Regions from separate parts of the Sphingomonas floccifaciens genome, predicted to be linked through region 3. Evidence: predicted binding sites of a transcription regulator. Region 3 holds the regulator's gene; each other region holds the start of a gene.
What was found. The regulator LexA, encoded in region 3, represses DNA repair genes until DNA is damaged. The targets are predictions, from matches to a motif close to GTTCCNCNCTTGTTCT.

Region 1: a site for LexA is predicted at 4,835-4,850, ahead of recA (recombinase RecA). Genes of this name have one in related genera too.
Region 2: a site for LexA is predicted at 1,509-1,524, ahead of ACFSC3_RS02965 (DUF6771 family protein). Genes of this name have one in related genera too.

Annotation. Positions count from the first base shown of each region.
Region 1 is NZ_JBHUFC010000006.1:32,601-45,412, forward strand. It holds gene ACFSC3_RS13675 (M24 family metallopeptidase) at 1-146, opposite strand, end outside; gene ACFSC3_RS13680 (dicarboxylate/amino acid:cation symporter) at 493-1,815, shown strand; gene ACFSC3_RS13685 (glutathione S-transferase family protein) at 1,945-2,571, opposite strand; gene ACFSC3_RS13690 (class I SAM-dependent methyltransferase) at 2,592-3,515, opposite strand; gene recA (recombinase RecA) at 3,688-4,758, opposite strand; gene ACFSC3_RS13700 (M28 family peptidase) at 4,915-6,399, shown strand; gene ACFSC3_RS13705 (DUF1467 family protein) at 6,410-6,676, opposite strand; gene ACFSC3_RS13710 (SDR family oxidoreductase) at 6,796-7,785, shown strand; gene ACFSC3_RS13715 (ribonuclease J) at 7,881-9,518, opposite strand; gene ACFSC3_RS13720 (type III pantothenate kinase) at 9,601-10,392, opposite strand; gene ACFSC3_RS13725 (biotin--[acetyl-CoA-carboxylase] ligase) at 10,403-11,116, opposite strand; gene nuoN (NADH-quinone oxidoreductase subunit NuoN) at 11,116-12,561, opposite strand; gene ACFSC3_RS13735 (NADH-quinone oxidoreductase subunit M) at 12,561-12,812, opposite strand, start outside.
Region 2 is NZ_JBHUFC010000002.1:19,180-25,353, reverse strand. It holds gene ACFSC3_RS02970 (zinc ribbon domain-containing protein) at 1-591, opposite strand; gene ACFSC3_RS02965 (DUF6771 family protein) at 1,129-1,320, opposite strand; gene ACFSC3_RS02960 (hypothetical protein) at 1,891-2,427, opposite strand; gene ACFSC3_RS02955 (Ros/MucR family transcriptional regulator) at 2,465-3,007, opposite strand; gene ACFSC3_RS02950 (PEPxxWA-CTERM sorting domain-containing protein) at 3,399-4,007, opposite strand; gene ACFSC3_RS02945 (hypothetical protein) at 4,763-6,136, opposite strand.
Region 3 is NZ_JBHUFC010000006.1:345,473-358,284, forward strand. It holds gene ACFSC3_RS15230 (hypothetical protein) at 1-273, shown strand, start outside; gene ACFSC3_RS15235 (serine hydrolase domain-containing protein) at 312-1,709, shown strand; gene ACFSC3_RS15240 (leucyl aminopeptidase family protein) at 1,706-3,091, shown strand; gene ACFSC3_RS15245 (hypothetical protein) at 3,240-3,479, opposite strand; gene ACFSC3_RS15250 (hypothetical protein) at 3,489-3,899, opposite strand; gene ACFSC3_RS15255 (anthranilate synthase component II) at 4,004-4,600, shown strand; gene trpD (anthranilate phosphoribosyltransferase) at 4,597-5,592, shown strand; gene trpC (indole-3-glycerol phosphate synthase TrpC) at 5,589-6,422, shown strand; gene moaC (cyclic pyranopterin monophosphate synthase MoaC) at 6,502-6,978, shown strand; gene ACFSC3_RS15275 (molybdopterin molybdotransferase MoeA) at 6,983-8,164, shown strand; gene lexA (transcriptional repressor LexA) at 8,220-8,900, shown strand; gene ACFSC3_RS15285 (ComEC/Rec2 family competence protein) at 9,417-11,576, opposite strand; gene gltX (glutamate--tRNA ligase) at 11,635-12,812, shown strand, end outside.

The sequences.
Region 1 (12,812 bases), 310 kb from region 3:
CGCTCGGCTGCGTCGATCGCCACCGCGCCGGTGGTCAGGTCGCGCAATTGCAACAGGTCGGGCTCGGCTGCGCGCAGCAGGCCGGGACGGGCAAGAAGCGGCAGCGCGGCAGCGCCGGCGACGAGGGTTCGACGGGTCAGGATCATGGTTTAGAGCGTAATGACATGGTTTTGACCCGTCGAGACGGAGCCGAATTTTGTTCGTGGATAGGAGCGAGGAAGGAGCGGGGCTTTGCCCCCGTGACTGACGAGGGACGACGCCAAGGGCGAAATTCGGCCCGCCGCTTTGCGGTTGCCCTGAGCCGTCCGCCGGACGTCGTCGCAACGCTTGCACGGGCCACCAGCCCGCGCTGCGCGTCGCTCCTCGCCGACGAGCGGCTCAGGGCAATCTCGATGGGTCGAAACCATGTCATCACGCTCCAAGACGATAGGGTGCTTGACCGCGCGGTCGCAATCCCCTTCCCTATAGGGCATTCCCAGGGGGAGAGAATCTTTGGCCAAGCGGCTCACCTACTATATTCTTGGCGCGCTGATCGCGGGCATCATTTGCGGTTTGATCCTGAATGCGGTCTTCGACGGCAGCGCCGGCGGGCAGGAGACGTTGAAGAACGTCGCCTATTATCTGTCGATCGTTACGTCGGTTTTCCTGCGGCTGATCAAGATGATCATCGCGCCGCTGGTCTTCTCGACGCTGGTCGTCGGCATCGCGCACATGGGTGATACGGCGGCACTGGGCCGGGTCGGTCTACGCTCGATTCTATGGTTCGTCGCGGCCAGCCTGTTGTCCCTCACCCTTGGACTGATTCTCGTCAACATGTTCCAGCCGGGTATCGGGCTGAACATCCCCGTCCCGCCGATCGACGCGTCGAGCGGTGTCGACAAGGCCGCATTCGATTTCAAGAAATTCATCGAGCACATCGTCCCCGCCTCCGGCATCGAGGCGATGGCGACCAACGAAATTCTCCAGATCGTCATCTTCTCCGTCTTCATCGGCGTCGCAATCACCGCGGTCGGCGAGAAGGCAGCACCGCTAGTCAAGGGCATCGAGGCGCTGGTGCAGGTCATGCTGCAGGTCACCAATTACGTCATGCGCTTCGCCCCCTTCGCGGTGTTCGCGGCGGTGACGGCGACGCTCGCGGAGCGCGGGCCGGAGATCCTCGGCACGCTCGGCTATTTCATGATGACCTTCTACATCGCCCTCGGCCTGCTGTGGTGCGTGTTGATCGGCATCTGCTATCTGCTGGTCGGCAATCGCACCGGGCTGCTGGTGAAGTATATCCGCGATCCGCTGCTGCTCGCCTTCACCACGGCTTCGTCGGAAGCCGCCTATCCGCGGACGCTGGAGGCGCTCGACAAGTTCGGCGTGCCGCCGCGTATCGCCAGCTTCGTGCTGCCGCTCGGCTATTCGTTCAACCTCGACGGTTCGATGATCTACATGACCTTTGCGACGATGTTCATCGCGCAGGCCTATGGCATCGAGATGACGCTGGGCCATCAGATCACCATGCTGCTGATCCTGATGGTCACGTCGAAGGGCATCGCCGGCGTGCCGCGCGCCAGCCTGGTCGTCATCGCCGGGACGCTGTCGTTCTTCAACATTCCGGAAGCCGGACTGCTGCTGATCCTGGCGATCGACCATTTCCTCGACATGGGCCGGTCCGCGACGAACGTCGTCGGCAACGCCGTCGCGGCGACGGTCATCGCCAAGTGGGAAGGAGACCGGCTCGATCCGATCGAAAGCTCGGTCATCGACGCGCCCAAGGCCCCGGCGGGGCATGGGCCGGCGGAGGACGTCGACAGCTTTCGGAAGGTTTGAGGGGGGCATCCCCCTCTCCTTTCGGCCTGAGCCTGTCGAAGGGCTGCCGTTCTTCGTTCCGCACGCACGTGGTCGGAAGAAAAGGCAGTGCTTCGACAGGCTCAGCACGAACGGTTGTTGTGGTCGAGCTTACGCGTAGGCGTACGGCCCACCCGCCTCCAGCGCGCGCTGGTACGCCGGACGGGCGTGGATTTTCTCTAGCCAGGCAATGGTCGCCGGACGGCCGGCGTCGAGACCGGCACGGGAGCGAGCGGCCTCCAGCGGGAAGCTCATCATCACATCGGCCGCTGTCATCGTATCGCGGGCAAACCAGGGGCGTCCCGCAAGCTCGCGCTCGATCCAGTCGAGGTGGACGTCGATCATCGGCTGGATACGCTTCTGTGCCCGCTTGCCGATGAACGGTACGCGCCCGAGCACCAGCTTGACGAGCAGCGGCGGCATCAGCGAACCCTCGGCATAATGAAGGAAGTGGCGATAGCGCAGCGCGTCTTCGCGGTGCGCGGGCGGCCCGAGCTTTCCGTCCGCCAGTTCGACCAGATATTCGACGATGGCGCCGGTTTCCGCGATGGTGCGATCGCCGTCGGTCAGCACGGGCGATTTGCCGAGCGGATGAATCTGCCGCAATTCAGCCGGCGCCAGCATCGTCACCGGGTTCCGCTCATAGCGCTTCACCGCATAAGGCAGTTCCAGTTCCTCGAGCAGCCACAACACGCGTTGCGATCGGCTGTTTTCGAGGTGGTGGACGGTCAGGGTCATCGGCATCCTCTCATCTTCGGTCAGGCTGACGCCGACCATATCCAGGCCGCTGCGGGAAAGTCGACCGTGTTACCACTGCGATACCTCTCGATCACGGCGCGGAGCCGCTCGACAAGTACGGCCCGTTCCGCATCCGACCGCATCCGCAACGCCGATGCCGCGGGTCCGATCCGTTGCAGAAAGCCAAGCGCGTCTCCGACGGGATCGGCGCCTGCACCTGCGCGGTAGGTGAAGTCGATCGGCCTCGCGATGGCGTCGCGCCAGCCAGCAGCGGAGAGGATGGCGGCGACCTGCGCGCGGTCGGCGAATGCGAACGGTCCCGGGCCGGGCGTCGGCGCGGGCAACCCAAGGGCTGCGGCCGGGGCGGCGGCGAAGCCGTTCTCGCGCCAATCCCGAAAGCAGGAGAAGACCAGGCGGGCGCCGGGTCTGACCGCACCTCTGAGTGTCGCGAATGCGGCTACGGGATCGTCGAAGAACATCACGCCGTGGCGCGAATAAAGGAGGTCGAACGGGGCCTGAGCCTTGGCCATGTCGAGGGCGTCGCCGGTGAGGAAGCGAACGCGTGCATCTTCCCCGTCATAACCCTCCGCACGGTACTCCCACGAAGGCGGGAGCCCAGAGTCGTTGAGCTCATCGCTTGCCGCCCTGGGCTCCCGCCTGCGCGGGAGCACGGCGGGGGTGAGACGGTTGCGGGCAATGGCCACCAATGCATCCGACAGGTCGACCCCGACGATCCGCGCATCCGGTCTGGCCGTTGCCAGCGCCAGGCTCGTCACTCCCGCGCCGCAGCCGATGTCTAACGCGCGAAATGGTCCCGCAGGGGCCGCCACCTCGATCGCAACGTCCAGATGGCGCGACAGGTCGGCGAGGCTGCGGTCGGTCCGTTGCCATTCCGCGGCCCAGACGTCGCCGACGCGACCGGTCCAGTCGTGCGATGCAGTCATGCGATCCACGCGAATGTTGACGAAGTTGAGACATGTGAACGGTCTAGTCTCAACATTCGCCGTCCCAACAATCGCATAAACGCGAAAGGGCCCGTCGCGCAGGACGGGCCCTTCCAGGTGCTCGCATCCGCCCGACGACCGGTCGGGCGGTGCGGTAAGGCATAGGGACCGATCAGAGATCGTCCTCGGCGTCGGGGCCGGTCATCATTTCCTCGGCGACCTTCTCGGTGCGCTGACGAATCGCCTTTTCCAGCCGATCCGCCAGTTCCGAATTTTCCTTCAGGAAGGTCTTCGCATTCTCGCGACCCTGGCCGATGCGGATGCTGTCGTAGCTGAACCACGCCCCCGCCTTTTCGACCAGCCCGGCCTTCACGCCGAGATCGAGGATCTCGCCGATCTTCGAAATGCCTTCGCCATACATGATGTCGAATTCGACCTGCTTGAACGGCGGTGCGACCTTGTTCTTCACCACCTTCACGCGGGTCGCGTTGCCGATGATGTCTTCCTTGTCCTTGATCTGCCCGGTGCGACGGATGTCGAGGCGGACCGAGGCGTAGAACTTCAGCGCGTTGCCGCCCGTCGTCGTCTCCGGATTGCCGTACATCACGCCGATCTTCATGCGCAGCTGGTTGATGAAGATGACCATGCAGCGCGAACGGCTGATCGAGCCGGTCAGCTTGCGCAGGGATTGCGACATCAGGCGTGCCTGAAGCCCGACGTGGCTGTCGCCCATCTCACCCTCGATTTCGGCACGCGGTACGAGCGCGGCGACCGAATCGACCACCAGCACGTCGATCGCGTTCGAGCGGACCAAAGTGTCGGTGATTTCCAGCGCCTGCTCGCCGGTATCTGGCTGCGAGACGATCAGTTCGTCGATGTTGACGCCCAGCTTCTTCGCATAGACCGGGTCGAGCGCGTGCTCGGCATCGACGAACGCGGCGGTGCCGCCGTTCTTCTGCGCCTCTGCGATGACGTGCAGCGCCAGCGTCGTCTTGCCCGACGATTCCGGGCCATAGACCTCGATCACGCGGCCGCGCGGCAGGCCGCCGACGCCGAGCGCAATATCGAGACCGAGCGACCCGGTCGAGATCGCCTCGACCTGCATCGCTTCCTTCTGGCCCAGCTTCATCGCCGAGCCCTTGCCGAACGCGCGGTCGATCTGCGCGAGTGCGGCGTCCAGTGCCTTTTGCCGATCCGAATTCGTTGCCATGCCGCTGTCGATGACCTTCAGGTTCGCTGCCATGTGGGGAGCTCCATCGCTAGGGCATCCAATCGCCCTGTTCAACTTTACTCCGCCCATGTACTATATGTGTTCTCATGGAACAAGAGCGGAACATGCATTTTTCTTTGCGTGACAAGGGTCGCTCGGACACATTCGGATGTCCTCGGAGATAGCCCCATGCCCCCTGCCGCATTGCTTGCCTCGTTGTTGCTTCAAGCCGCGCCGGTCGATGCCGATACGCGGAGCTGGTGGGCAACCACGACCATATTGTCGAGCGATACGATGGAAGGGCGCGACGTCGGCAGCGCAGGTCACGAGCGAGCGGCCAGACTGGTCGCCGCCCGCCTGGCGAAGGCCGGTGTCCAGCCCAAGGGCGATGCGGGCGGCTGGTTCCAATCGGTGCCGATGGAAGACATGACTATCGCACGCGCAACGATCGGTGTCGGCGGGCGGCCACTGCGGTTCCTGCACGACCTCTATGCCGCACCGGGCCAGGTGCCTGCGGCGATCGACGCGCCGCTGGCCTATCGCGGCTATTGCCGACCGGGCGAGATCGGCGACGTGCGCGGCCGGATCGTCATCTGCCACGGGTCGCGTCGTACCGACATGCCGTCGCCGGCGGATCGGATAGCAGCGCTTCGCAAGGCGGGGGCGGAGGGTCTGATCACCATCGCCGATCCCGGCTTCACGGTCGAGCCGCCACGCTGGCCGTTCGCCTATTCGCGCGCGGTCCGGCTGCGCGGCAGTCCGGTGGTGCCGGCATCGCTGCCGCAGATGACCTTGCGCGCGGACGCGTTGGCGACGGTGCTCGCCGGGAGCGGGCGAGATGCCGCCGCGCTGATCGCCGCCGGGAGCGCCGGCCGCCCCCTCCCCGCCTTCGACCTGACCACACGCTTCACCGCGCAATTTGCGATGACGCACCGGAGCCTGTCGGCGTCGAACGTGATCGGTATCCTGCCCGGAACCAACCCGGCGCTCGCCGATCAGGCGATCGTGCTGACCGCGCATCTGGACGGCTATGGCCGCGGTACGCCGGTCGATGGCGACGGGCTGTATAACGGAACGCTCGACGACGCCGCCTATGTCGCGCTGCTCGTTCGTTTGGCGGAGCGGCGCGGCGGCAAGGGGTTCCGCCGCCCGGTCCTGTTCGCGATCGTGACCGGCGAGGAAAAAGGGCTGCTCGGCACGCACTGGTTCCTGAAGCATCCGACGATCCCGCTGAGCCGAATGGCCGCGAACATCAACCTGGACCAGTTGCGGCCGATCTTTCCGCTGGAACTGATGACGGTTCACGCTCTCGACGCGACAACGCTGGGCGACGATGCGCGCGCCGTTGCCGAAAGCATGGGGATCGCGGTACAGGCCGATCCGGAGCCGGAGCGCAACCTGCTGCGGCGGTCGGACCATTGGCCGTTCCTGCAGGCAGGCGTGCCGGCGACGAGCTTCGTCTTTGGCTATCGCCCCGGCAGCGACAGCGAACGCATCTATCGGCGGTGGTACGTCACCGGCTATCACACGCCGAAGGACGATCCGAAGCAGACGATCGACTGGAAGGCCGCAGCGGATTTCAATCGGTTCTTCTACGCGCTGGTGGAACGCGTAGCCGATCAGGATGCGGCGCCGGCATGGAAGCCGGACGGAAAGGCGCGGTTGGGCTTGTGACCGCCGCGCGTCAGCCCTCGCGAGTCCAATCGAGCATTTCGGGCGTCACCCAGCCGTAGACGTAGTTCAGATAATAGAGGCCAAACAGGATCGTCGCGACGACGGTAACGCGCAAGGCGATGCGGCCGGCGGGGAAATCATGCGGGGCACTCTCGGCTTGACCGGGCACGCGCTCGCCACCGGCTTCGTCAGTCGTTCGTACGCCGAACGGCAGGACGAGGAAGACGGAAAACGCCCAGAACAGGACGTAAATGGCCAGGGCGGAAGTCCAACGCATGGCCGCGCCATAGCGGGCGCCGTCGCGCTTGTCTTTCGGCGATGATCGCAATTCGACAGGAACGAGGCGGCGCGCGGCTGGTTTGGATACCAAGTTTAAATCGCCGGAGTCTCGCGTCCATGTCCGACACCACCCGACGTACGTTCGTGACCACCGCCGGGCTGGCCGCTGCTGCGGCAAGCGCCCTTCCCGCCCTCGCGCAGGACACCCCGCCCACGCCCAAGGCGCCAACGACGCCGCAGGCGGGTGCCTATCCCAAGCCGCCGTTCCCGAACCAGCGCCAGCCCTGGCCGGGCCTTGCCAGCCGCATGTCGCCGCGACCCGATCACGGCGAAACGAGCTATAAGGGCTCCGGGCGGCTGACGGGCAAGCGCGCCCTAATCACCGGTGGAGACAGCGGCATCGGCCGGGCGGCGGCGATCGCCTATGCCCGCGAAGGCGCCGATGTCGCGATCAACTATCTGCCCGCCGAGGAGCCCGATGCGCGTGAGGTCGTACAGCTGATCGAGGCGGAGGGACGCAAGGCCGTCGCCATCCCCGGCGACCTGCGTGACGAAGCGTTCTGCCGCAAGCTGATCGTCGATGCGACGCGCGCGCTGGGTGGGCTCGACATCCTCGTCAACAACGCGGCACGCCAGCAGACGCGGCCCGATATCGGCAGCATCTCGTCGGAAGATTTCGATGCGACGATGAAGACCAACGTCTATGCGCCGTTCTGGCTGTCGAAGGCGGCGGTCGCGCGGATGGGGCCGGGGGCGGTGATCGTCTTCACTTCGTCCGAACAGGCCGGCGACCCGTCGCCCGACATCCTCGAATATGCCATGTCACGCGCCGCCGTGCTGAACCTGGCCAAAGGGCTCGCCAAGCAGCTGGCGCCGAAGGGCATTCGTGTGAATGCGGTGACGCCGGGACCGTTCTGGACACCGCTTCAGGTGTCGGGCGGTGCGACGCCGGAGAAGCTGCGCATGTTCGGCCAGTCGAGCCCGCTTGGCCGACCGGGACAGCCGGCGGAAATCGCCGGGCTCTATGTGGCGGCGGTCGATCCGGCGAACAGCTTTTCGACGGGGCAGATCTTCGGCGCCACCGGGGGTGGTGGGCAGCCGGGGTAAAAAAACGTAGTGCTCCCGCGAAGGCGGGAGCACAGAGTCACAAGCCGTGAGTTGCGTGGCCCTGGATCCCCGCCTGCGCGGAAGTACGGTCGAAGTTACGCCTCGATCAGCAGCACATCCACGACCGGCTTCTTGCCCGTCCAGCGCGTCGCGACACGGCGAACGGCGAGGCGGATGTCCTCGCGCAGCTTGTCGCGGTTCTTGCCGCCCTTGCGCACCGCCTCCTCGGCGGCGTCGATCGCTTCATCGAGGAAGGGGTCGCGGTCCTCTTCGACCGGCACGCCCTGCAAGCGCACTTCGGGCTCGCCGATCAGCTGACCGCCCTTGCCGATCGCCACCGCGACCGACATGTGGCCGTACAAAGCGACTTTCCGCCGCTCGTTGATCGTCCCGCCGTCCGCCGGCAGGATCACGTCGCCGTCGACCGCCAGGCGACCGATCGGCGCGACGCCGATCTTCTGCGGCGTGCCGGGGGCGAGGCGGATGATGTCGCCGTCCTTCTGGATGACCGCGCCGGGCACACCGCTTTCGATCGCGAAGCGGGCGTGTTCGGCCAGATGCCGCATCTCGCCGTGGACCGGCATCACCAGTTGCGGGCGGATCCACTTGTACATCTGCGCGAGTTCGGGGCGGCCCGGGTGGCCGCTGACGTGGACGAATGCCTGACGATCGGTCACGATCTCGACGCCCATCGAGGCGAGGCGATTCTGGATGTCGCCGATCGCCTTTTCGTTGCCGGGGATCTGCTTCGACGAAAAGACGACGGTGTCGCCGCGGTCGAGCTTGATCGGATGCGTCCCCTCCGACACGCGGTTGAGCGCGGCGCGGGCCTCGCCCTGCCCGCCCGTGGCGACGATCAGCACCTGATTGCGCGGCAGCTTCATCGCCGCGTCCCAATCGACCGTCTGCGGCAGGTCCTTGAGATAGCCGGTCGCCTTGGCGACGCGCGTGATCCGGTCGAGCGAGCGGCCGGCCAGCACCAGCTTGCGGCCGGTATCCTTGGCGACCTCGCCCAGCGTCGCGAGGCGCGCGGCATTGGAGGCAAAGGTCGTGACCAGTACGCGACCCTTCGCCTTGCCGATCACTTCGTCCAAACCGGCGCGGACGTCCGCCTCGCTGCCCGAGGCTTCGGGATTGAACACGTTGGTCGAATCGCAGACGAGCGCGAAGATGCCCTTGTCACCAACCGCGGTCAGTTCCTCGGCCGTCGACGCGGTCCCCATCGGCGACTCGTCGATCTTCCAGTCGCCGGTGTGCAGGATGTTGCCGTATTTCGTCTCGATCAGGATGGCGTTGCCCTCCGGGATCGAATGGGCGAGCGGCACATAGCTGATGCCGAACGGCCCCAGCTTGAACGACTGGTCCTCCTGCACCACGCGGAGCTTCACCTGCTTGGTGATGCCTTCCTCGTCGAACTTCTCGCGGATCAGGCCAGCGGTGAACGGCGAGGCGTAGACCGGCACGCCCAAATCCGCGGCCAGATACGGTAGAGCGCCGATATGGTCCTCGTGCCCGTGGGTGATGACGATGCCGAGCAGGTCGTCGAGGCGATCCTCGATGAAGGTCAGGTCGGGCAGGATGATGTCGATGCCCGGGTAGTTCGGGTCTGCGAACGTCACGCCGCAGTCGACCATCAGCCATTTGCCGTCACACCCGTACAGGTTGACGTTCATGCCGATTTCGCCCGACCCGCCGAGCGCGACGAAGAGCAGTTCTTTGTTGGGAGTAGTCATTCTTTTCCTAGACGATGTCGTGCGCCGGCGAATACCGGAGCAATGGCCGCGTCCCCGCGGCAGAATTATGGACGCCGCGGCTTTAAGCCGAAGCGCGTTCCCCGCCGATATGGGCTCTTTCCCACTCCATTGCGAGGCCGATGAGTGTCAGGTCGTGCTCGACATGGTCGAACACGCCGGTGTGTCCTTCGAACAGCGCCGCGAGGCCGCCGGTTGCGATGACGGTCACGGGGCGGCCGACTTCGGCCTTCATCCGCGCGATCAGCCCTTCGAGCATCGCGACATAGCCCCAGAAGATGCCGATGTGCATCTGGTCGACGGTGTTGCGGCCGACGACGGTCAGGGACGTCGGCGCCTCGATCGCGATACGCGGCAGCTTGGCGGCGGCCGTGACGAGTGCGTCTAGGCTGAGGTTGATACCCGGCGCGATGATCCCGCCCTTGTACGCGCCCGAATAGTCGACGAGGTCGAACGTGGTCGCGGTGCCGAAATCGACGACGATCAGGTCGCCCGCATGCGCGGCGTGCGCCGCAATGACATTGAGCGCCCGGTCCGCGCCCAGATTAGAGGGTTCGTCGACGTCGAGCGCGAACGGCCACCCGCCCTCGCCCGCTATGGTCGGCTCGCCACCGAAGTACTTTGTCGCGAGCATGCGCAGGTTGTGCATCGCGCGGGGTACCACGGTGCCGATGACGACCCCGGTCACCGCCGACCGGTCGAGGCCTTGCAAAGCCAGCAACTGGCTGAGCCACACCACATACTCGTCCGCCGTTCGCCGCGGATCGGTCGCGATCCGCCACCGCGCGCGCACTTCACGGCCCTCGATCAGGGCGAAGACGACATTGGTATTCCCGGCATCGATCGCGAGCAGCATGAGAGGCGTCCTACAACAGGAATACGTCGGCGGCGTGAATGACACGGCGGCTGCCGTCCGCCAAGCGAAGGACGAGCGCACCGTCCGCATCCAGACCGTCGAACAGGCCCTCGGTCGCAGTGTCGCCGGCGCGGGCGACCAGCGCGGTGCCGCGGGGGTGCGCGCGGTCGAGCCAACGCGCGCGAACGGGGGCAATGCCCAAGCCACGCCACCGCGCCACCCAGCGCGCGAAACTGTCCGCCAGCGCCTCGACCAGGATCGCCGGTTCGACCGGACAGCCGGCGTCGGCAAGGCTGGTTGTCGCGCGGTCAGGCAAGGCCGGATAATGCGCGCAGTTGACCCCGAACCCAACGACGACCGCATCATCGGCGCGTTCGAGCAGGATGCCCACCAGCTTGGCCCCGTCGAGCAGCAGATCGTTGGGCCATTTGATCCGCAGCCGACCGCCAGCGGCCAAAGCCGGGCAGAGTAGCGAGATCGCCTCGTCCAGCGCGACCGAAGCGACCAGCGCTAGCGTCGCGGCCGGCGGATCGCCGGGGCGCAGGCGAACGAGGGTACTGGCGTAGAGATTGCCCGTTCGCGAGTCCCAAACCCGCCCCTGTCGGCCGCGCCCGGCGGTCTGGCATTCGGCACGTAGCCACCGCCCCTCCGCCGCGCCGGCGCGGGCAGCGGCGAGCAGATCGGCGTTGGTCGATCCCGTCGCGCCGACGGTCGCGAGATCGATCAGAACAATGCTCTCGCGGCTGCCGTCGTCGCCGGCGCAAGCGGCTGGATCAGCAGATAGCCGAGCGGCGAAATGATCAGCGCGGCGACCGCGATCAGCGCATATTCGACCATCGACCGATTGCCGTCGCCGACGATCTCGTTTGCCGGCGCATCAAAGTACATCGTCTTGACGATCTTCAGATAATAGAAGGCGCCGACGACCGACCCGACCGCGCCCACGGTTGCGAAAGCGATCAGCCCCGCATCCGCTGCAGCCCAGAACACCGCCAGCTTCGGGTAGAAGCCGAGCAGCGGCGGGATGCCGGCCAGCGAGAACATGAACATCGCCATCGCCGCTGCCAGGCCCGGACGGGTCCGCGACAAGCCCGACAGGCTGGCAATGCTTTCGATCGGCTGGCCGTCGCTGCCGCGCATCTGCAACACGACCAGGAAGCTGCCGAGCGTCATCACGACATAGACGGTGATATAGCTGAGAACCGCTCCGGTCCCCTCCTCCGTCGCCGCCGCAAGGCCCATCAGCGCAAAGCCGATGTTGTTGATCGACGAATAGGCTAGCAGGCGCTTGATGTTGGTCTGCCCGATCGCCGCGATCGCACCGAAGTAGATCGAGGCGAGGCTGGCGAAGATCACGATCTGGCGCCAATCGAACGCCGCCGGGCCCATCGCCTCCAGCGCGACGCGCAGGCCCATGCCGATCGCGGCGACCTTCGATGCCGAGGCGAAGAAGGTCGTCACCGGCGTCGGTGCGCCTTCGTAGACGTCGGGCGTCCACATATGGAAGGGGACCGCGGCAATCTTGAACGCGATGCCGGCGAAGACGAACACCAGGCCGACGACCAGCCCCGTCGACTTCGCGCCACCGAACGCCGCGGCGATCGTGTCGAAGCCGGTCGAACCCGAGAAGCCATAGACCAGGCTGATCCCGTAAAGCAGGATGCCCGATGCCAGCGCGCCAAGGACAAAGTACTTCAGCCCCGCTTCGGCCGAACGCGCATCGCGGCGCATGAAGCTGGCGAGAACGTAGCTGGCGAGGCTCTGGAGCTCGAGGCCGACGTACAACGCCAGCATGTCCCCGGCCGAAACCATCACACCCGACCCGATCGCAGCGAGCAGCATCAGGACCGGATATTCCGGGCGCAAATCGTCGCCGCTGGTGCGGGCGAAAAAGCTCGGCGCGATGATGATCGACACCGCGGTCGCGGCATAGATCAACACCTTGGCATAGGCGGCAAAAGCGTCCGTGCGCAGCAGTCCGCCGAACGGCAGTCCACCCGACGATGCCGGCCCGAACAACGCGATTCCCGCACCGATCAGGACGGCAACCGATGCCCAGCTGACGAGGCGGGTCGACGCCTGGCCGCCCCACGCCGCCACGAGCATGAGGACGAGCGCGCCGGCCGTGAGCACCAGCTCCGGCAGCACCATCAGAAGATCATTGCTCATCAGTGCGCCCCAGCGGTCGTTGCGGCTTCGCCATGCGCGGCAGGCGAAGCGTGATGCGCGGCAGCGGCGGCGGCCGGGTTGCCCGGCGTCGGCTGCGAGTCCCCGGCCGGCTTCGCGCGATCGAGACGCTCGAGCAGCAGGCCGACATCGGCGCGCATGGGTTTCAGGAAGCTCTCCGGATAGACGCCCATCCACAGCACGACGGCTGCGATCGGCGCCAGCAGCGCAATCTCACGCTTGCTGATGTCCGG
Region 2 (6,174 bases), on a different contig from region 3:
TTATCCCTTAGGCTGTAACCCCAAGAAGCACTCCCCTTCCTTGTTCTGCCACGACGCAAATTCGTTGATCGCTTGCATTTCAGCCACGGAATCGCGTCCTTCTGCTCGGCGCTGATTCAGAGTACGAAACGTCGGCTCTTCGGGAGCGATACCGCCGACTCCGGTTAGTTCGTTGTAATAGAACTTCGAAAAACCTACATATCCTCCCATTCGATTCTTGCCGTTAACCTCGCCGGTTACGCAGTTTTCGGTAGTCTTCATATTTCTGAATTGCGCCGAACTCGGATCAACAAATCCCCGCAGAATGTACTCTTTGCCCTTTTCCTCAAGGGCCAGATATTCTCGCGGCGTTGCGTTTGGATCACGCTGGGTAGCGATCATAAAAGCGGCAGCCGTCCCTAGGATAGCTAGGACAGCCAACACGGTCTTTACGATCTGACGTGTAGTAAGCTCTTCTGTATTATCTGCCCGCGCTAACGGCTGTGTGTAGACAGTCGCCTCAAACCGCTTTCCGCAATGTTTGCAAACTTTAGCCGCTGCCTTAACCGTTTCGGCGCAATCAGGACAAACCTTGGTATCAGTATCGGTCATCACGCCCCCAGATTGTGTTAGGGGCGTCCCGGCGAAAAGCCGGGTGTGGTTACCAAGCGCTAGGGCAAGGCCCGTCGCTTTTGGGACGAGTCCTTGGACAGCACGACGGCACCCGGCCGAAACCTGTTCGACCGGACCTAGCATCGGTGGGGTAACCAGCCCCACGTCCCGGATTTTGCCAGAACGCGGGGCTACGATGATGCAGAGACGAAGCGGGATCAACCCCGATAGCGATCCTAATCCCGCAACCGCTTTATCAACCGCGCCCATCCCGCCTCATCACGCGGAAACCTTGACGGGGCGGTAGGTCGCGCAAACGAGGGTCGAAGATGGTTTGGCCTTCCCCCGCAGCGCGAACACCGTAGCCGCTTTCCTATGCGCGCCAGATGCATATCGAACCTATGCGCCATGAACCACCTAGCGGTCTTATGGCTGTCAATTACGGACGTGTTCCCGCACGCACAGCCAACCTCTAAGTTCGCGCCTTTGCCGGTGATATCGAGCAAGGTTTCCAGCTTCGCGTTCGCGCCCATCGTGTCACAGCGACAGGCTTAGCTGTCTGGGGTCATATGGCGGCTGGTCGCGGTCGAGTTGATTGATAATCGAGACGGCCAATGCCCGTGCGGCCTTCTCCCTCAATCGCCGGTCGGGAACGGTTATGCCTAGCCTTTGCCACGCGGGCGCATTCAAAACGGCACTGGCGAGCGGATCGGGGGCTAAGGCTTGCATCCCGCCTTGGAACATAACGTGAACATGATTCGCAAGCGGCTTGTGGCGGCCTGATTGTCGAACGATTCAACCGCGATTCGTCGTGGCATCAATGTTCAAAAGTTAGGCAAGCCTTTGGCTTATAACGGCAAATTATTTTCCTGACGCGAATCCGTGAGTCAATCGCGTATATTTTAATTTTCTGACGTGTAGCCCTCTTGATCCCGAGTCAAAAATCGGATGCATAGTCCGCAGGACTTCGGCTCTAGCTCGGTCACCATCGTCGAGCGCTGTAACTCTCTTCCCGTCTGTAATCGGGTTCAGAATTTTAGCGCGAGAAGGCGATATGTTGGGTCTACCTAATCCGAATGAAGGCGAGGACAAGCTCGTCGAGAGCTTCAATAAACGCGGGCGCTATCGAGAAGCCCTCTTAGCTATGCTGATCCGCCGAATTGGACCGATTACGGCTTTTGCTGCACTTGTTCATTCGTGGTGGTTGTACACAAAGTAGGGCCAGCGCCGGTTAGGGGCGGAAGCCTCGGTTATGGTCGATACCTTGAACGCGATGGGAACGGCGAGGGTTGTAAGTGATTAACTGCCCGCACTCATAGCGTCCGACCAAATAGGTCTTTCGAGATTTTCACCGTTTAGAATTTTTCGCACTAGATCAAGCCGAGCCGCCAGGAACTCGACGATAAGGTCACGCTCTTCTTCGGTCGCCTCGCGATCCACGATGCGCTCGGAAGCATCATCAAAAACTAGCTTTGTCCCTATTAACGTCGCGTTCAATGCGATTAAATTTCGAGCTAGAGAGCGACTACCTTGGTCATCCAATTCATAAATTGGAAATCTCGCTATTTCATCTATCACGGCGCCAATGGCGAGCGCCCCTCCACGCAACGTTAAAGAAACGGGTAGAAAATTAGGCGTTGTACGATGATAACTCTCTAAAATTTCGTAGCCGTTCATTAGCAATCGGCCACCAGCCTTTTTAAGCTGCCTCTTACGATGCCAAATTGGCATAAATGCAGTGAGATAGGTGACGATTAGCGCAACCATCGCACCAATGAACTGCGCCCAACCAGAAAGCCCGTTGTGAAGCTCTAACCATGCAATTATTTTTTCCATGCGGCTCCCATTCTATCGCTGGTCGCTAGCTTCGTCATTACTCGCCTTTTTCGCCCAGATGCGCCTTAGCAGCAGCACGCGCTTCCGCGACGGACTTACCCCGCTTCGTGCCAACCTTGCTCTCTACGGCGCCCCCAGTGCCTTCTACGGGCTGCTTTGCACCCACCTTCTGACCGGGCTTCCGGCCAAGCCCAAGCGTCTTCGCCATAGCCTTACGCGCGTCCGAATAGGCCGGCGCGACCATTGGATATGAAGGCTTAAGCCCGAACCGTTCGCGGTACTCGTCCGGCGTCAATCCGTGACGCGACAGGTGCCGCTTCAACGTCTTATAATTTTTCCCGTCGATCATCGACACAATGAAGTCAGGGTTAGCCAGCGACTTTCGCGCCGACACCGCCGGTTCATAGGTCCGCGCGCCAGTTTCTATAGCTGGCAGTGCGGGCGATGCTAACTCGCCTACCGCCTTATTCATCGAAGCGAGGAACGTCTTTACGTCCTCAGCGCCCGCTCGCGTCGATGGGTTAGATAGCCAAGCGACGGTAAGCTCGGTAGCGAGTTCAGCGTTAATCGTGTTGGACATAGCAACCTCCGTTTTACCGACAGGTACGCATAGCGGGCACAACCACGCAACGGCCCGCCTTTGAAACGCCGCTATATTCTATCGAACGACGCGGTGATGGGCTGGCTTTCCGCTGACCGGTCTAAACGCTTAACAAGTTCGCGCCAGTTAGGGAACGTGTTAGCATCAGTAGCGATAAAACCCCGGAACAGTCGCTAGCCGGTGACGCCACGCAAACCCTTGCTGTATCATTATGCCCAAATCTTCGATTTGAAGGGCGTAGGGCGCCAATGGTGAAAATTTAGCTACGCGCCTAGCCTAATTGGAAAACAGCACTGTACGGACTTCCTAGGGCAAAACAAAAGCCGCCAGTCTCTCGACTGACGGCTCTCTGCATTATCTGCGCGGACGCTTAGGCAAAGTTGACGGTGGCAACCTGCTTCACGCGGCGAAGCGACCAGCCAATGAACCCGAAGCCAATAAGCATCATAGCCCACGTCGTAGGCTCTGGGACGGCACTTGCAGCATTAAATGTAAAATTATCGATTGCTATATGGCCTAGGCCATCCGAATTATTCGGCGATACCCACGTAAAGCTAGTAATTGGGGCAAAACTAAAATTCCTGAGCGTCGGTCCAGAACTCACTACATTGAACGTTTCACTAAATACTTGGGTAGAGCCGTTAAACCCAGCCACAGTGACCGCACGATCCGACCAAGCCGCAGTAAAGTACGCACTGTTCAAGGTGAATGCAGAGGCGGAAGAGATCGACGCCAAACTTGCGTTACCGTTAAACATAACGTTCGGCGAGGAAACGACGCCAGCGGAGTAACCAGCGCCCTGAGAAGACCCTTTAACAATGCCAACATTGGTCATCGTAAAACCCTGATAACTGGCCACAGGGAAAACGTAAGAGTTCGTGTTTACATCATCGAAAGTGAGGACTTCTGCCTGAGCGGGCGCTGCAACTGTCACAAAAAATGCACAAGCGGCGATCGTCGTGATCCGTGTGAAATTCATATTCCCCCCTTTACGCGGCCCCTTCCGCGCATCAATCTAAACAGATCGTTATCAGAATGGGCGCTGGCGGTCCACAGCGCAAATAAAGTTGACGACAAACGAAGCCACACAGAGTGCCAGAATGGGGCAGTTCGACCGGCGAGCTTATTCCCTGCGCAAATGCTGCTTAGCGCGCTTGCAAACCTTCGACACACCGTCCCCCGCCGAGCGCCACCCTTGCCCTCTATGGCCTTCCGAGCGGCTTCTAACACCCATTCACCGCCACAATTTGTCCTACCCCCATGCCTTTCTACCGATTAAACCGGATCGCGCCCGGAATGGTTGGCACCGTATCCACTAATCTGCGTTGCCTTCGAAACAGCGGGACAAGTAGCATGGCAGCAGACGACGTTGTGGTTGTTAGCCGCCATAGCCAACGCGACCTAGATATCGTCGGTGACAAGCTAAAGCGCTGTTACCGCGCTAACGACAATGATGGTGCGTTCGACGACCTACTCGCACGGTTAGATGGGGCAGGTGTTGGGCAGAACGCTAGCAACGGCGACCTGTCCGTAGCGTGATGGCACGTACAGATTAGCCGAAGCTATCGCGGTACATGCCAGCGCGGCAGCAGTTGGTCACTTATGGAGGTAGGTAACCCTTAGACGGACGGAGTTACCTTTCACCCTTTGCCTTTCTAATTTTGGCCCGGAATCATCATGAACCTCACAAGGGTAACTCGTATGGTTTCAAATTCCCTCTATCTCTTTTATATATCATTCTACACTTAGATAAGGATAAATACCTAGATAATGATGGAATGAGGATTTTAGTCTAAGCTTTACAATTCCAACCTTAGAAGCCGGAGCGATAAGTGAATCGTGAAGCGGATAACAAGGGCAGTTGAAATTCTTAACGAGTCCTAATGCGGCACGCAGGATAATCTCGCTTTCGATATGTTGAAGCTTTTGCCACCGGATGCTGCTAGTTTCCCACTTATCGAGCAAAGGGATTTTTGCTCTTACAAGAGCTTCGATCGTCCGAACAGGGTGCCGCTTCTGTAGGTCTGCGCCAAGGCGCTCCTTGATATCGGGCGACCACATATGGTGATACCCGGTATGACCGAGAGTCATCGCTACCCAAGCCTTGATAACTTTCCGATGAATAGCGGGGTCGAGGTCGAAGGGATCATTATCGCCACTGGGAAGCGGAACGCCTTCCAGCGCGTGCAAGATGGTCAAATGGCTAGCGCGAATATCGACTTCCACCGCCGGTTCACCGTTTATCGTCAGCTTCTTTCGATCCGCCTTCGAAACGTTCTGATACCCGCCGGCCGAATATATCCGACCACTCATATTCCAAGCGAAGTCGGGATCGTCGCCGCAATTGAACGTGCGATAGAATGCGTCATGCTCGGCACCACCGAGTACGTGGGGTGCCATGAGGCGGTTAAATTCGTTCATCAGGTTGGCAAGCACGACAACCCTCGGATCGGTTTTGTCGAAAGCCATATACTGCGCCTTCGGATGGTCACCGTTGGGCTTCCGCTTTGGACGCGTAACCTTCAATCGGATCGGAAAATCGCAGTCGGTCGGTTTGGTCGGCAACGTGAAATGCTGGCGCCAATCATCTGCGCAAAGGCCGCTTTCCGATAGCAAATTAATAAGGCTGGCGGTGGCCCAGATGCGGGTGACCTGCCCCTCTTTGGCGAAGACCCGGCCCGGTTCACACCACCCTTTCTCGATAGTAATGAAGCCGCTATCCAGAAGGTGCCGTATTGGCCGTTTAAACGCCTTGTAGGCTATGCGGCGGCCGGTGAAGTCGCCACACGCCATAGGACGGTAGCATGGCCGTATCGGGTCGTATGAGGCAGACTTGAGTAGGTCCGCTATTATAGCTGCCAACGCGGTTCGATACGCCTTAGTCGAGCGTGTTTTTGGTCCTGCTGCTTGACAGAGTTGGGTGGCGAACGTCGTGATGAAGGCATCCGCTTCCGCCGATGCAGCGACACGCAACAACGACATATTCACGGATGGCACGCTTTTAAGGTCGACGACCTCGACCGTTTCGAAGTCAATGACTCTATCATTTGCCGCGCTTGGGCATGCGGCATCAGTCGCCCCAATGTGGGGCGTCTCGGTATTTTTCATTTTTCACCTTATTTGGCTCGCCAATTGGGCGAGTGCAG
Region 3 (12,812 bases):
CAGACCCCATCCGCCGCCTTCTGCCGCGACGCGATGGTCGGCGACGACTGGAATGTCGTGCAGGAGCGCGTGGTCAACTCGGACGGGTCGCTCAGCAACTATGCGGTGCTCCACGACCTCGACTATCTGAACTTCGAGACGCTGGAGACAGGCACCGAACCCGGCGCACTTGCCGAGGCGAGCAAGCGGCTGACGTGGATGATCGACCGTGCCATGACATTGTGCGCGCGGCCCGATCAGCGCCCGCCGCACAGGACGATCCGCTTCCGCTGACGGTTGCGCCCGCCGCCCGACAGTGCTTCACATCGTCAATGCGAAGCCTGTTCCTCGCGGCGCTGCTTGCCGCCGTCCCCACCGCTGTCATCGCGCAGGATCTCACCCCGGCCGAAAGCCAACGGATCGACACTATCGTCACCGAAGCGCTCGCCAAGTCGGGCGTCCCCTCCGCCTCGATCGCGGTCGTGCGCGGCGGGCGGATCGTGCTTGCCAAGGCCTATGGCAAGGCGTCGGAAACGATTCCGGTCGCCACGCCCGCTCTGCCCTATCAGGTCGCCTCCAATTCGAAGCAGTTCACCGCCGCGGCAATCCTGCTGCTGGAGGACGAGGGCAAGCTCAGCCTCGACGACCATGTGTCGAAATACCTGCCCGGCATCTCGGGCGGCGACCAGATCACCATTCGCCAGTTGCTCAGCCACACCTCCGGGCTGCAGGATTACTGGCCGCACGACTACAGCTTCGTCGCCATGTCGAAGCCGGTGCGCCCAAAAGGCATCATCGACCGCTGGGCCAAGAAGCCGCTCGACTTCGCGCCGGGCACCCAGTGGCAATATTCGAACACCGGCTATGTCGTCGCCGGCCAGATCGTCGAGAAGGTCGCGAAGCGGTCGCTGTTCGATTTTCTCAAAAGCCGCATCTTCACGCCGCTCGGCATGACCAGCGTCGTTGATCAGGACAAGGCGATTGGGCCGGCGTACCCGCAGGGTTACAAGCGCTTCGCCCTCGGCCCCGTCCGCCCCGACACCCCCGCCGCGCCGGGCTGGCTCTATGCGGCGGGAGAGCTCTCGATGTCGGCGACCGATCTGGCCAAATGGAACATCGCGCGGATGAACCGCAGCCTGCTGCCCGCCGACGATTGGGCGGTGCAGGAGACGCCGGTGAAGCTGACCGACGGCAAGGACACCGGCTATGGCCTGGGCGTCTCCGTCCGCCAGTTCGCCGGCAAGCCGATGATCGAGCATTCGGGCGAGTCGGTGGGGTTCCTGTCCGAAAACATGGTCTTCCCGGACCAGAAGACGTCGGTGACGGTGCTGACCAACAGCTGGTTCAGCGACGCGTTCGTCCAGATGGCGCAGGGCATCGCCCGCACCGCCCTGCCCGCCCCGGCCGGCGATCCGGCAGATGCGGCCTATCTGACGAAGGCGCAGACGGTGTTCGACCAGCTTGCGAGCGGCGCACTCGACCGCAAGCTGCTGACCGACAATGCCAATTACTACTTCGACACGACCGCGCTTGCCGATTACAAATCGAGCCTGGGGGCGCTCGGCAAGCCGGTCCGGATCGTCCAGACCGGCACGTCGCAGGCCCGTGGCGGCTTCGTCGCGCGTCGCTACCGCGTCGAATATGGCGACCGCGCGCTGTCGATCAGCACCTTCAGCGAACCCGGCGCCGATGGCCGGTTCGAGCAATTTCTAGTGGCCCCGACCCAATGACCGATTTCTCCGCCTTCCTCGCCCCCGATCGCGGCCAGCCGGCGACCGCGCTGCATGTCGTCCACCCCGATCGCTGGACCGACTGGCTCGCCACGCAGCCGCCGCGCGTCCGAACCGCGATCGCGGCGGCGGGCCTGACCGGCAAGCCGGGCAATGCGACCGTCCTGCCCGGTGAGGCGGCCGAGGACTGGGCCGCGCTGCTGGTCTGCAACGAGGCGGAGACATCGCCCTGGCGCATCGCGAGCCGCGGCGCTGCGCTGCCGCCGGGCACCTATCGGCTGGCCGAGGGCGAGCCCGGTGCGGCGATGCTGGGCTGGTGTCTCGCGCAGCACCGCTTCGACCGGTATCGCAAGGACGAGGCCGAGGGCGCCCGCGTCCTGCTGACCGGCGAGCCCGGCCGGATCGAACCGACCGTCCGCATGGCTGCCGCCATCGCCCGCGTCCGCGACTTGGTGAACACCGGCGCGTCGGACCTGGGGCCGGAGGAACTAGAGGACGAGGTCGCCGCTCTCGGCGAAGCGCATGGCGCGACGCTGACCGTGACCAAGGGGCGCGAGCTGGAAACCGGTTATCCGATGATCCACGCCGTCGGCCAGGCCGCCGCGCGCGGACGCGAGCCGCGGCTGATCGAGCTCGAATGGGGCAACCCCGCCCACCCGCGCATCGCCATCGTCGGCAAGGGCGTGGTGTTCGATTCGGGCGGGCTCGACATCAAGCCATCTGCGGGCATGCGGCTGATGAAGAAGGACATGGGCGGCGCGGCGCATGCGCTGGCGCTGGCCGGGCTGGTGATGGCCGAACGGCTGCCCGTGCGTCTCCATCTGCTGATCCCCGCGGTCGAGAATGCCATTTCGGGCAATGCTTTCCGCCCCGGCGACGTGCTCAAGAGCCGCAAGGGGCTGAGCGTCGAAAACACCAACACCGACGCCGAGGGGCGCCTGATCCTGGGCGACGCGCTGTCGAAGGCCGGCGAGGCTGATCCGGTGCTGATCCTCGATTTCGCGACACTGACCGGTGCAGCCCGCGTGGCGCTCGGGCCCGACCTACCGCCGCTGTTCACCGATGACGAGACGCTGGCATCGGACCTGCTGGCGGCGGGCGTGGCGGAGCATGATCCCATGTGGCGGATGCCGTTGTGGGATGCCTATGACGACATGCTGAAGTCCGACATCGCCGACATGGTCAACGCCCCCGATGGCGGCTTCGCGGGTGCGGTTACGGCGGCATTGTTCCTGCGCCGGTTCGTGCCGAAGGGCGTGGCGTGGGCGCATCTCGACGTCTTCGCGTGGCGCCCGACGGCGAAGGCCGGACGGCCGAAGGGCGGTGAGGCCTATGCGCTGCGGGCGGCGTGGAAGGTGCTGAAGGACCGGTTTCCTTCCTAAGCCCTCTCCCGCCTTCGCGGAAGAGGGAGGGGCCCGCCGCCGTCAGGCGGTGGGAGGGTGAGGGTCTTCCTCTACAAAGCGGATCCTCTACGAGACCCCAAGACCCTCGCCCAATCCTCTCCCGCGAAAGCGGGAGAGGGCTTTCAGGTCAAACGACCGCCAGATCACCCAGCTCACGCACCGACACGCCATACACCGCGCAGATATGATCGCGCAGCCGCCGCTTCGCCTCGGCCATATCCGCGAACGCAGCCTCTTCGACCGCTTCGGCCGCGAAGTTCACGGTGAAGCTGTCAGGCACCAGAGCCTCCCAGCTGACCGCATGCACGCCCGCCGCCGCGCGTACCGCCGCGACCAGCGCATGCCCCTCGCGCGTCACATCATCCATGGCGCTCGCTCAATCGTTCGGCGTGACCGGCTGGCCGTTCTTGATCGCGCGCTTCTCGGCGATCCACGCCTCTGCCGCCTTTTGCCCGCAGCCGCTCTGCCCGTTCATCCCGATCGGCGAACAGCTGCCCGGCAGCACGCGGCGATTGTCTTCCATCACCCGCTCCATCCGCACCGATTGCGAGATGCTCTGCACATCCGTCTTGGGCTCGTCCCGCAGCGCCTTGGGGATACGATATTGGTCCTGATCGGGCGGCGCGCAGACGACGACTTCGCTGGCGGTCGATTCCGGACATTTCTCGCCCGGCTGGATCGTGATGCTGCGGATGCGCTGCGGCGGCTGGCTGCCCTGCTCCTGGGCGTAGGCGGCGGCGGGGACGGCGGCGATCGCCACGGCAAGGACAAGACGCATCGACATCATCGTAACTCCACACGGCCGAAAGGGGAGCGGCCAAGTTTCACTTTCAACGCACCGATTGCGGCGAATGTTGCGCCGGCTCAAGGCTGCGCTATGGCGATGGCGCAATGATCCTCGTCATCGACAATTACGACAGCTTCACCTGGAACCTGGTCCATTATCTGATGGAGCTGGGCGCGGAGGTCCGCGTCGAGCGCAATGACGCGCTGACCGCGCGCGAGGCACTGGCGACCGGCGCCAAGGCGATCCTTCTATCCCCCGGCCCCTGCACGCCAAACGAGGCGGGTATCAGCCTGGACATGGTCGCCGCCTGTGCCGACACTGCGACCCCGCTGTTGGGCGTGTGCCTGGGCCATCAGTCGATCGGTCAGCATTTCGGCGGGCGGGTGGTGCGCGGCGGGCTGATGCACGGCAAGACCAGCGCGCTGACCCATGACGGCACCGGGCTGTTCGCGGGGCTCCCCTCGCCCTTCACCGCGACGCGCTATCACAGCCTGATCGTCGAGGACGTGCCGGCCTGCCTGGCGGTCAATGCCACCGCGCCGGATGGTAGCGTCATGGCGTTCCGACATACCGACCTGCCGATCCACAGCGTGCAGTTCCACCCCGAGAGCATCGCGACCGAACATGGCCATGCGATGCTGGCGAATTTCCTGGAGATTGCGGGTATCCTCCCCGCTCGCGGGGAGGCGCTATCCGCATGACCACGCTCAGCCTCCTCCCCGATCCGTCCTCGCCGCTCAGCCACGAAAGCGCCGCCCAGGCCTTCGCCGACATCCTCGACGGCCGCACGTCGGAGGACGCCATCGCCGCCTTCCTGATCGGTCTGACCGAGCGCGGCGAAACCTCGATCGAGATCGCCGAGGCCGCGCGCGCCTTGCGCGAACGCCTGATCCCGATCGACGCGCCCGCCGGCACCATCGACGTCTGCGGCACAGGCGGCGACGGGCACCATACCCTTAACGTCTCGACCGCGGTCAGCCTGGTCGTCGCGGCCTGCGGCGTCCCCGTCGCCAAGCACGGCAACCGGGCCGCCTCGTCCAAGGCCGGCGCCGCTGACACGCTGGAAGCGCTCGGCCTCGACATGGCGCGTGCGGGTGCGATGGCGGAGGCGACGCTCGCCGACCTCGGCATCTGTTTCCTCTTCGCCGGCAACCACCACCCCGCGATGAAGCGCATCCAGCCGATCCGTCAGCGGCTCGGCCGGCGCACGATCTTCAACCTGATGGGGCCGCTCGCCAATCCGGCGCATGTCACCCGTCAGCTGATCGGCATCGCCCGCCCCGACTATGCGCCGATCTATGCCGAGGCGATGGAGAGCCTTGGCGCGGAGGGTGCCGCGGTCGTTTCCGGCGAAGAGGGGCTCGACGAAATCTCCAGCGCGGGGGCGACGGTGGTCCTGCGTGTCGGCGATTGCGACCTGCCCGAGCGGATCGTGCCGGAGGACGCCGGCCTCCCTCGCGGCCCGCTCTCCGCCATCCGGGGCGGCGACCCCGCATATAACGCGCTCGCCCTCCGCCGCCTGCTGACCGGCGAGCACGGCCCCTACCGCGACGCCGTCCTGCTCAACGCCGCCGCCGCGCTGGTCATTGCGCAGGCCGCCCCCGACCTCACCGAAGGCGCCGCGCTCGCCGCCGAAGCGCTCGACGCCGGCCGCGCGAACGCGCTGCTCGATTCCTGGATCGCCTACGCATGACGACGATGCTCGATACCATCCTGGCGACGAAGCGCGACGAGGTGGCGACACGCCGCCGCGCGACATCGCTCGCCGACCTGTCGGCCCTCGCACTGGCCCAGACCCCGCCCCGTGGTTTCCGCCGCGCGCTCGATGCGAAGGCGGCGACCGGCTATGGCCTGATCGCCGAGATCAAGAAGGCGTCGCCGTCCAAGGGTCTGATCCGCGAGGACTTCGATCCCCCGGCGCATGCCCGCGCCTATGAGGCGGGCGGCGCCGCCTGTCTGTCGGTGCTGACCGATGCGCCCTATTTCCTGGGCCACGAAGACTATCTGATCGCCGCCCGCGCCGCCTGCCGCCTGCCGGTGATCCGCAAGGACTTCATGGTCGACCCCTGGCAGGTGATCGAGGCGCGGACGATCGGCGCCGACGCGATCCTGATCATCGTCGCCGCACTCGACGACGGCGCGATGGCAGAGATCGAAGATGCCGCGATCGGCCTGGGCATGGACGTGCTGGTCGAGGTCCACGACGCCGACGAACTCGACCGGGCGCTGGCGCTGAAGTCGCGATTGATCGGGGTGAATAACCGAAATCTCAAGGACTTCACGGTCGATTTTGCGCGCACCTACGAACTCGTCGGCCGCGCGCCGGAGGGCTGCACCTTTGTCGCGGAAAGCGGCCTCACCACCCGCGCCGAGCTCGACGCGATGGCCGAACACGACATCCGCTGCTTCCTGGTCGGCGAGTCCCTTATGCGCCAGGCGGATGTCGAAGCCGCGACGCGCGCACTGCTTTCCCCTCTCCCCGCGGGAGAGGGAGGAGCCCGCGCCGAAGGCGTGGGAGGGTGAGGGTAGCGATGACGCCTACCCCCGCCCTCACCCTTCCGCCGGCTGCGCCGGCTCCCTCCCTCTCCCACGGGGAGAGGGAATGAACGACCTCACCCACCTCGACTCTACCGGCGCCGCGCACATGGTCGACGTCGGCGCGAAGCCCGCGACCCAGCGCCGCGCCGTCGCACGCGGTCGCATCATCATGTCGGCGAAGGCGATCGCGGCCATCCGCGACGGCAGCAACAAGAAGGGCGACGTCCTCGCCACCGCGCGCATCGCCGGCATCATGGCTGCGAAGCGCACGTCGGACCTGATCCCGCTCTGCCACCCGCTCCCGCTGACGAAGGCGTCGATCGACCTCGACCTCGACGACACCGGCATCACCGTCACCGCGACCTGCGCCACCGCCGGCCAGACCGGGGTCGAGATGGAGGCGCTGACCGCCGCCACCGTCGCACTGCTCACGCTCTACGACATGGCGAAGGCGATCGATAAGGGGATGGTCATCGACCACGTCCGGCTGCTGGAAAAGACCGGCGGCAAGTCGGGCGACTGGTTCGCGGCGGACGCCTGACGCCATGCCCCTGCTTCCCGTCGCCGAGGCCCAGGCCCGCGTCCTCGCGCTCGGCACGCCGCTCGCGATCGAGCATGTCGCACTGGCCGAAGCGGCGCATCGCTATGCCGCCGCCGACATCCGTGCGCGCCGCACGCAACCGGCGAGCGATCTGTCGGCGATGGATGGCTATGCGATCCGCCATGCCGATCTCGGCCGCCCGCTACGCCTGATCGGCGAAAGCGCGGCCGGTCGCCCCTTTACCGGCGCGGTCGGCGCAGGCGAGAGCGTACGCATCTTCACCGGCGCGACGATGCCGGCGGGGGCCGACTGCGTGCTGGTGCAGGAGGAAGCCCGCGCGGAGGGCGACATCATTCACCTTTCCGGCGAAGGACCCGCCCACCCCGGCCGGAACGTCCGCCGCCGCGGTCTGGATTTCGCCGACGGTGACGTTCTGATCCCCGCGGGTGCCGCGATCACGCCCGCCAGGCTCGCCGTCGCGGCGATCGGGGGGCACGCGACCCTGCCCGTCCACGCCCGTGTCCGGGTCGCGATCGCCGCGACGGGGGATGAGCTGGTGCCTGCCGGCCAGTCTCTCGATGCCGGGCAACTGCCGGAATCAAACGGCGTCATGCTTGCCGCGATGCTCGCCCCGCTGGGCGTCGACATCCTCGATCTCGGCATCCTGCCCGACCGCGCCGACGCACTTGAGGCGGCGTTCCGTGCCGTCGATGCCGATGTGCTGGTGACGACGGGCGGCGCGTCGGTCGGCGATCACGACCTCGTCCGTCCTGCGCTCGAAGCCGCTGGCGCAACGATCGATTTCTGGCGGATAGCGCTACGTCCCGGCAAGCCGATGATGGCCGGGCGGCTGGGACGGGCGGTCGTCATGGGCCTGCCGGGCAATCCGGTCTCGGCCTTCGTCACCGCCGAACTGTTCGTGAAGCCGCTCGTTCGACACCTCGCCGGCGCGGCCGATCCCTCCCCGCCAACGCTCACCGCAAAACTGGGAGAGGATTTGCCGGCGAACGGCGAGCGCACCGACTATCTGCGCGCCGAACTTCGCGATGGCGCCGCATTCGCCTCGACCATCCAGGACAGCTCGATGCTCCGGACGCTGGCGCGGTCGACCTGCCTGATCGTCCGGCCGCCGCACGCCACCGCCGCCCGATTCGGCGACTCGGCGGAAATCCTGATGATCGCTTGACAGGCCCGGGAACAAACCGCATACGTTCGTCGTCTGTTCCGGGACGGAGGCCCTCATGCTCACCAAGAAGCAGCACGAACTCATCTGCTTCATCAACGATTCCCTGAACGAGAGCGGCGTGTCGCCCTCGTTCGAGGAGATGAAGGAGGCGCTCGACCTCAAGTCGAAGTCGGGCGTGCATCGCCTGATCTCGGCTCTGGAGGAACGCGGCTTCCTGCGCCGCCTGCCGAACCGTGCCCGCGCACTCGAAGTGCTGAAGATGCCGGAGCGGGCCGATGCGAAGGCTGCCAAGCCCGCGCCGCAGCCCTCAACTTCGTCAACATTCGCGGGCAAGACGCCACCCGCGCCGGCGAACGACGTGATCGAAATCCCGCTCCACGGCCGCATCGCCGCGGGCGTTCCGATCGAGGCGATGGAAGGGGCGACGATGCTGCCCGTCCCCGCCGCGCTGCTCGGGTCGGGCGAGCACTACGCGCTGGAAGTGTCGGGCGACTCGATGGTCGAGAAGGGCATTCTCGACGGCGACTATGCGCTGATCCGCCGCACCGAGACCGCGCGCGACGGCGACATCGTCGTCGCGCTGATCGACGAGAACGAGGCGACGCTGAAGACCTTCTACCGCGAAGGCAGCATGGTCCGACTCGACCCGGCCAACCGCTCCTATGATCCGCAGCGCTACAGCGCGCGACAGGTTCGCGTGCAGGGCAAGCTGGCCGGGTTACTGCGTCGCTATTGAGAATAGGCCCTGACCCGTCTCGAAATGGGACGGATCGGGAGCTTCGGTGTGTCGGGCGAGATGGTCGCGCGAAAGCTGGCAACGGCTATCGGCGGCCTTGATTGCAGGAGGCGAGCACTTTGGAGCGTCGCCGTAACCGGGACAGGACCGGCCCTAACCGCTGCCGGGCTGGTGGGAGGCGTGGCCAAAGACTCCACTTGGCCGGCGGCCGCTTGGAGTTTTGAATGGTTTGAGGCCAATCAACTAAGGTGAAGCACAACCGGGCTCCGGCGGAGGCCGAAGCGTCGGCGGGCGGCGGCGCTTGGGCTGCCGCGGTGCCGGTCTTCGCCGAAAGGCAGGATGGGTCGATCTGGCTGGAAAACATTCCAATGACTCAATCCTTCTCCGTTCGTGCTGAGCGAAGTCGAAGCACCTGAGTCTCCTGCCCCCTATGACCTTGCCCAAGACATGCGGCGTCCTCGCTCAGGGCGAGCGGATCGGGTGGAGGTCCGACGGGCCTACCCGACCGATTGGAGATCAGCGCACCGTTTTTCCGTGCGGGCCGGGCCTAGGCTGGTCGTTTTCACGCCCCCTCGGCGGCATTACGGCGGGCGGACGAACCCAGGGATGCGATCCATGATCATCGGCCACCCGACGCACCAGCAGTGGCGCAAAGCTCACCGCGACGCCGCCTGACGTGCGCAAAGTCACACCGTCCAGTTTGAGCCATCTCGGCCGGCACGTCCGCGGCAGGCGTCGTTCGCTGACTACGACATCGGCCCGCCTGCAGGCCGCCGTGAGGTCTGCGATATCCAGGTGATAACTACTGCGCGTCGCCAGCACCCGCCACGTTCGCCCACCTCGCGTGATCCGTGCCAGGCAGAGATCGGCATTGCACCGCGCCTGCCGCATGTCGTCGATCGCCGGAAGTTCGCCATCCGCGCCGCCGCCTTCTGCCAGAAGATCGCGGACATAATCTCCGGCCCGTTCTCGCAAGACCGCCAACTGCGCGTCATCCATCCGAACCGCCAGATGCCGCCCGTCGCCGGTCACGATCAGATCGGGCGCGGGGGTTGCCAAAGCCCACCCCGCCCCCGCCAAAACGGGCGCCACGCCGACCCAGCGCACCGGCGTCCGCCACAACAACACCCAGATCCCGCCGCCGACCATCAAACCAAAGGCACCGCGGGGCATCATCGGCAACGCCGCGACCGCGCCGGGCGCGTCCGCTGTGGTGCGGGCGATCCAGAGCAGCAGCGCCAAAGCCTTGCCACACAGCCACCAGAAAGGCGCGCCGAAACCGACCGCGTCGAGGCTCAACGCCAGCGCCTCGAGTGGCATGATGACGAACGTCGTCAGCGGGATCGCAACGATATTGGCGAGCGCGCCGTACAGTCCCGCCTTGTGGAAGTGGAACAGAGCGATCGGCATCAACACCGCCTCGACCGCCAGCCCCGTCAGCAGCAATGATGCAAGGCTGCGGAGTGCGCGTCGTCCCCAATCTTCGTCCCGCGACGCGAAGAAGGCCCGCACGCGCTGATGCTCGTGCAGTGCGACGATCGCGGTGACGGCGGCGAAGGATAGCTGGAAACTGGCACCGACCAGCGCCTCGGGCCACAGCAGCAGCACCAAGAGCGCGCCGACCGCAACGAGGCGCAGGGTGATCGCCTCCCGCCCCAGCATTACAGCGGCCAGCACCAGTAGCGCGGCGATGCACGAGCGCAGCGTCGGTACCTCCGCGCCGGTCAGCCAGGTATAGCCGATCGCCGCCACCGCACCGGCCCCGGCTGCGACCAGCGGCAGGCGGAGGTTCAGCGCAAGCCACGGGCTGAGCGCCAGCAACCGCAGCACGACCACCATCGTGGCCGCGACGACCGCCGTAATGTGCAACCCACTGACCGACAGCAGATGCGCCAAGCCTGATCGTCTCATCGCCTCGGCATCGGTTTCCGGGATCGCGCCCTGGTCCCCCGTCGCAAGCGACGCCGCTACCGCCCCCTCGGAACCGGGCAATCTCGAACGGACGTGCTGCGACAGCCGCTGACGAAGGTCGCTCCCCGCCGCTTCGCCCGGCGTGACGATCGTCACCGGCGCAAAGCCGCGGCCGGTCGCACCGATCCGCGCGAACCACGCGACACGTGCGAAGTCATGCGCTCCCGGTACGGCCGCCCCGGCCGGCGGCATCAACCGCGCGCGCAACGCGATCCGGGCGCCACGCGTCAGTCCCGCCGGCATATCGCCATCGGCCAGATTGACCCGCACCCGCGGGGGCAGACCCGATGCCGCCTCGGTAGCAAGCGTCAGTCGCGTCAAATCCCGCGCCGGCAATGGCTCGATCCGCTCGACCACACCGCTGAAGGCCACAACCGCCGGCCGCGCCAGGACCGGAGCAGCGACCCGCTCGGCCCGCCACCAGACCAGAGCGCATCCGAGCGCCGCCGTCAGACCGCCGACCAGCAGCACGCGCCCCGCGCGTGTCCCGCCCGCCAGGACCAGCCCCGCCGCCGCGACGCCGCCGCTCGCGAGCATCCATCCGATCCAGTCCGCCCGGTCCGGCAGCACGAACCACGCCGCGATCCCGGCGCCGAGCGCGACCGGCAACCACAGGACCAGCGCATCCCGCTCCGCCTCCAGCCAGCGCTCAAGCACGCCCGCCCGCCAGTCGGGCAAGCGGATTTGAAGCCCGGTGAGGGCCATGCTAGGGCGCGGCGCGGCTGGACTGGCCATTAGTCCTCGATCCTGGGAGCAGCGGCGCGTGAGCGCAACCACCGAAACCGGCGCGGCCAATCGCGCCCCCACCCCCGCCACGAACCCTGCGGTCGTGACCCGCTTCGCGCCGTCACCGACCGGCTATCTGCATATCGGCAACGCCCGCACCGGCATGTTCGCCTGGCTCTACGCGCGGCATTACGGCGGCAAGGCGCTGTTGCGGATCGAGGACACGGACAAGGCGCGCTCGACCAGCGAAGCGATCGACGTCATCTTCGACGGACTGAACTGGCTCGGCCTCGATTGGGACGAGGAACCCGTTTTCCAGTCGACACGCGCCGGCCGTCATGCCGAAGTTGTCGAGGAATTGATTGCCCGCGGCGGCGCCTATCGCTGCTACATGACGCAGGACGAACTCGCCGCCGCGCGTGCCGCGGCGGAGGCCGAGCGCCGCCCCTTCCGCCTGAACTCGCCGTGGCGCGACGCCGATCCCGCTACCGCGCCGGAGGGGCAGCCCTTTGTCGTCCGCGTGAAGGCCGAGCGCGAGGGCGAGACGGTCATCGAAGACCTGGTGCAGGGTCGCGTCACCGTCGCCAACGCCGAACTCGACGACATGGTCCTGCTTCGGTCGGACGGCACGCCGACCTATATGCTCGCGGTCGTCGTCGACGATCACGACATGGGGGTCACCCATGTCATCCGCGGCGACGATCATCTCAACAACGCCTTCCGCCAGCTCAGCATCATCCGCGCGATGGGCTGGGCGGAGCCGGTCTATGCCCATATCCCGCTGATCCACGGTGGCGATGGCGGCAAATTGTCGAAGCGGCACGGCGCACTGGGCGTCGACCAGTATCGCGATCAACTCGGCATCCTGCCCGAGGCGCTGTTCAACTATCTCCTGCGTCTGGGCTGGGGCCACGGCGACGACGAGATCATCAGCCGCGAACAGGCGATCGAATGGTTCGATCTCGATGGCGTCGGAAAATCACCAGCACGGTTCGATACGAAGAAGCTGGAGAACCTGAACGGCCATTACATCCGCTCGGCCGACGATAGCCGGCTAGCCGATCTGGTCGCGCCCCATCTCGGTTTCGAACCGACGGTAGAGCGGCGTGACCTGCTGCGACGCAGCATGGCGTCGCTGAAGCCGCGCGCCGCCAACATCCTCGAACTTGCCGATGGCGCGGCGTTTCTCTTTCGCACCCGCCCACTGGAAATGGA